DNA from 2 places in the Anoxybacillus sp. genome. Region 2 is predicted to be linked to the other one. Evidence: riboswitches for the same ligand, from Rfam matches in the RefSeq annotation. Region 2 holds a riboswitch; the other holds the start of a gene.

Region 1 (2,404 bases), on a different contig from region 2:
CCGCAAGCGCATCCGCCCCAGCAAACTCCGTATGTTTTACAACGACGAGCGGCAAAACGATCAAAAGTGCGGCAAGGAAAAGCAATAGTCGATTGTTCATTTAGCAGACGCCCCTTTCTGTTGCAATATATTTAATTCATGTTTCACGTACGTATGTAAAAAATTCCATACAACAACAGTCAGAAGCCCTTCGGTAATTGCAAGCGGTATTTGTGTCACAGCAAAAATGGAAGCAAACTTTAAGAACGCCCCCCATACCCCACCTGTTGCATCTGGAAATGCTAGCGCAAGTTGTATCGATGTCATCACATACGTAGCTAAATTGGCAAACATCGCCGCCACAAAAACAGAAAGGCGCATTGAAATGCGAAGCTTTTGGCATACAACAAACAACACGTACGCTACAAACGGACCAATAACCGCCATCGAAAACGCATTTGCACCGAGCGTTGTCAATCCGCCATGCGCAAGCAATAATGCTTGAAACATTAACACAGCCGTACCGATGACCGTCATGACAAACGGCCCAAATAACAGCGCACCGAGACCTGTCCCTGTCGGATGCGAACTGCTTCCTGTGACAGATGGAATTTTTAAAGCGGAAAGAACGAATGTAAATGCGGTCGCTAGCGCAAGCAACATTTTCATTTCCGGCTGTTGTTTTACGATGCGCGTCATCGTCCGTAAACCGACAAAGAAAAATGGCAAAAATAACAACCACCAAACGAGCGCCCAATGCCAAGGTAAAAATCCTTCCATAATGTGCATCGCATATACTGAAGGTGAAAGCGCAAATAAAACGTAGACAGTCAAGCATGTACAAACGATCCACCATACGTTTCGCTTCATTTTTCTTTCCCCCTTGTCGCAACGCTATGTTTAGGCATCACAAATCCTGTATGTTCATACGTATACGTGACGTAATCGCGCAATATGTTCCCGTCACGTACATGATTTCGTATGATGTCCCTTCCTATTTGTTCATCAATCGTACGATACCAAACACCTTCTGGATAAACGATGACGACACATGCGTCTTCGCAGCGACCGTTGCATCGTGTACGCGTCGTATGAACGCGCCCATGTAACTGCAACCGATCAATTTCATCGCGAATCGCTTGCGTCACCTCTTCCCCTCCTTTTCTCATGCAGCTTCCCCCGTTGCAAATAAGCACGTGATGTGTCGTTCCTTGTAAATTCCATGTTGCCATATATGTCGCCCCTTTTTTCCAAAATAAAAAAGCACCTCTAGGTAGAGGTGCAGAAAAAACGAAACATTCAAACAATCATGCATTCACAACCGTTGTATCTCTTATGGCGATTGCTTATCATGTATTCACAACCGTTGCTTCCCATCGTCTCCGCACGTCCACCTATATTCCCGTAGGCAGCCGACGTATCGCAAGCAGGCAGGTCTCCTGGCTTAGGTTCATCATTTCGTTGCGCCTTCCCAAAAATCAGTGGCATATTGCAACGAAACTCCCCATCACAGTGGCGGGTACCGCGACGGCTTTGCACCGTTCTTCCCTTTTAAGCATACGGACGTATGCACCGTACTTGCTCATCGTATATATTTTTCAAAGAGCGTAAATGTTAAGAATATAATACACCATTTTTTTCTTCTCGCCTAGCCCGTTGATAAAAAAACACCTTCCTATTCAGAAGGTGCTTTGTAATAATCGCATGAAAACCGTTTGACGAGCGTATGTGGAATAATGATGCGTTTAATTGGCTCATTCGGGTTTTCGATTTGTTGAATTAAATTTCTTGCTGCTTCAAAGCCGAGCTGGAAAATGTTAATGTCTACCGATGTTAATGGCGGACGGGAAATTTCTGATAAAAGCACGTTGTTAAAGCTCACGATCGACAAATCGGCTGGTACGCTTAAGCCCATTTCCGCAAGCGTATTTAACACGCCGAGCGCCATTAAATCGTCGGCGACAACGAGCGCAGTCGGCGGTTCAGCTAACGAAAGCAACCCTTTCATCGCCTCTTGGCCGCCCTCTTTTAAAAATTCTTCATGCACGATGTAATCTTTTCGATACGAAAGACTAGCCGATTTTAATGCCTTTTCATATCCGCGCAAACGATCCATCGTCACGACGAGATTTACATTTCCTCCGACAAAAGCGATGCGTTCATGACCGAGCTCAATTAAATATTCCGTCGCCTCGCGCGCGGCGCGAACGTTATCGTTATCAACGTGCGTAATTTGCTCCGCTTTTTTATGCGGTTTACCAATGACGACAAACGGCACGTCTTCTTTTTGTAAATACGCCATAATTTTATCGTTCGCGCGCGAATACAGCAAAATCACCCCATCGACGCGCTTTCCTTGCACCATATGGACGACGCCTTCATAAATTTCCGCTTCCGTCTCCCCTGTCGACAACTGCAACGCATA
Region 2 (2,404 bases):
TTTCTTCGCTGTTCATTATGGTCACGATGCGACATGAAGCACGTTGGTTATACGACGGAATGATAACGCATTGGCCGTGGCTTGCCGCTTCCGTCGTTCTATTTCTCCTAGCTGGTGCAGCGCTTTTTCTTCCTTCACGGAAGCAGAAAACGGTGCGCGGAATGCCGCGTCTTGCGGTTGTAGCAATTGTATTACAATATTTTTGTGCAAGTTACGCATACGGGAAAGCCCACTTACCGTATATGATTTATCCAGATGTGACGATCGAATCAGGATTTACGCATCCCAATACGTTTCGCGCCCTTTTCATCACATATATCGTCGGCTTTGCAATTTTATTTCCAGGTTTCATTTATTTTTGGCGGCTGTTTATGAAAGATCGTCGTTATTTAGCAAATGATGAAAAATAATGATTGCAAATGTTGAGATTTTTCGCTATAGTTTTAAACGTAAACGTTTTTCATACAACATATTGTGATTTACGGACAATATAATAACTATATATTGTAACCGACAAGCAAAGGTGTCCGAACGGACTTAATAGGGAATCTGGTGCGAATCCAGAACTGTCCCCGCAACTGTGTGCGCAGACGAAATGGAAACAACACCACTGTATATGTCAGCTTTTGTGGCGCATATATGGGAAGGAATCCAAAGTAGGATGAAGCGCGAGTCAGGAGACCTGCCTTGCTTGTATCGTTTCATATTCTTCGGGGATTGAGAAGATGAAACGATGGTGAAAGCATGCCTTTTTCCATCGTTTCATCCGCTCAACAAAAGCGGATGTTTTTTATTTTATAAGGGGAAGGGATTTTACATGATGCACATAAAAGAACGAACTGAAGTAAATGAAGAAACGATTCGCACACTATTGTCTCATATTTTCAAAGACTTTCCACACTTATCGAGTGAGCGGTACATCGAGCGTACCGTGCGTGCACTTGCTCACACACGAAAATACGACGACATGATGAACAAACTCATTTTAAACGCACTTGATGAAATTACCGTCGAACAACCAGAATGGACATTTGTAGCGGCTCGCCTCTATTTACAACAACTATACGATGAAGCAGCTACAAACCGCGGCTACAATGTATCCGAAACATACCGCTACTTTTATGAATTGCAAACAACGCTCTGCGATTTTGGCATTTACGATTCGTTTTTACTTGAACGATATACGAAAGAAGAGCTACAAGAAGCGAGCGCATGGATCGATCCGAAAAAAGATGAAAGATTTACATATATCGGCTTAAAAACATTAGTTGATCGTTATTTAGCAAAAGGCTACAATGGCGAGATTTACGAATTGCCACAAGAACGATTCTTAACGATTGCGCTAACACTCATGGCTAACGAAAAGAAAGAAAAGCGCATGGAACTTGTAAAAGAAGCGTATTGGGCATTATCTAATCAATATATGACAGTAGCGACACCAACGTATGCAAATGCAGGAAAGTCTTATGGACAGCTTTCAAGCTGCTTTATTGATACAGTCGATGACAGTCTCATTGGCATTTACGAATCAAATACAGACGTTGCCCGCCTATCTAAAGGTGGCGGTGGAATTGGTGTATATTTAGGGAAAATTCGTGCAAGAAATTCTGATATTAAAGGATTTAAAGGCGTATCATCTGGTGTCATTCCGTGGATGCGACAATTAAATAATACCGCTGTATCCGTAGACCAATTAGGGACACGTCAAGGTTCGATTGCCGTCTATTTAGACGTTTGGCATAAAGATATTTTCTCTTTCTTAGATGCCAAACTGAACAATGGCGATGAGCGACAAAAATGTCATGACTTATTTTACGGCGTATGCATTCCTGATTTATTCATGGAACAAGTCGAACAACGTGGTGATTGGTATTTATTCGACCCGCATGAAGTGAAACAAGTGATGGGTTGGAAAGACAAAGACGGAAACCCATTAGGACTTGAAGATTTTTACGATGAAAAACGTGGCGAAGGCTCATTCCGAGAAAAATACGAAGAATGTGTCAACCATCCTAAATTAAGCAAAGAGCGTGTACCTGCTATTGAAATTATGAAACGGATTATGAAATCGCAACTAGAGACAGGGACACCGTATATGTTTTATCGCGATGAAGCGAATCGCATGAACCCAAATAAACATGCAGGAATGATTTATTCGTCTAATTTGTGCACCGAAATTATGCAAAATATGTCCGCTACTACAGTAACAAAAGAATACACACAAGATGGAGAAATTATTGTCCATAAAAAACCGGGCGATTTTGTCGTATGTAACTTATCAAGCATCCATTTAGCACGTGCGGTACAAGACGATGTATTGGAGCGGTTGATTCCTATTCAAGTGCGCATGTTAGATAACGTCATCGACTTAAACGAAAACCGCATCGAAGTGTTACAAGCGGTC

Evidence for each region. Region 2 has a riboswitch for cobalamin ahead of V7Z64_RS01035 (ribonucleoside-diphosphate reductase subunit alpha). Riboswitches for the same ligand answer to the same signal wherever they lie in the genome.
Region 1: it holds a riboswitch for cobalamin, as region 2 does, so the genes downstream of both, V7Z64_RS03405 ((2Fe-2S) ferredoxin domain-containing protein) here and V7Z64_RS01035 (ribonucleoside-diphosphate reductase subunit alpha) in region 2, are expected to answer to the same signal.

What each region holds. Positions count from the first base shown of each region.
Region 1 covers NZ_DAITON010000017.1:4,034-6,437, reverse strand. The annotation lists gene V7Z64_RS03415 (energy-coupling factor ABC transporter substrate-binding protein) at 1-100, opposite strand, end outside; gene V7Z64_RS03410 (energy-coupling factor ABC transporter permease) at 97-849, opposite strand; gene V7Z64_RS03405 ((2Fe-2S) ferredoxin domain-containing protein) at 846-1,211, opposite strand; cobalamin riboswitch at 1,392-1,572, opposite strand; gene V7Z64_RS03400 (LacI family DNA-binding transcriptional regulator) at 1,655-2,404, opposite strand, start outside.
Region 2 covers NZ_DAITON010000004.1:23,660-26,063, forward strand. The annotation lists gene V7Z64_RS01030 (cytochrome d ubiquinol oxidase subunit II) at 1-410, shown strand, start outside; cobalamin riboswitch at 505-703, shown strand; gene V7Z64_RS01035 (ribonucleoside-diphosphate reductase subunit alpha) at 818-2,404, shown strand, end outside.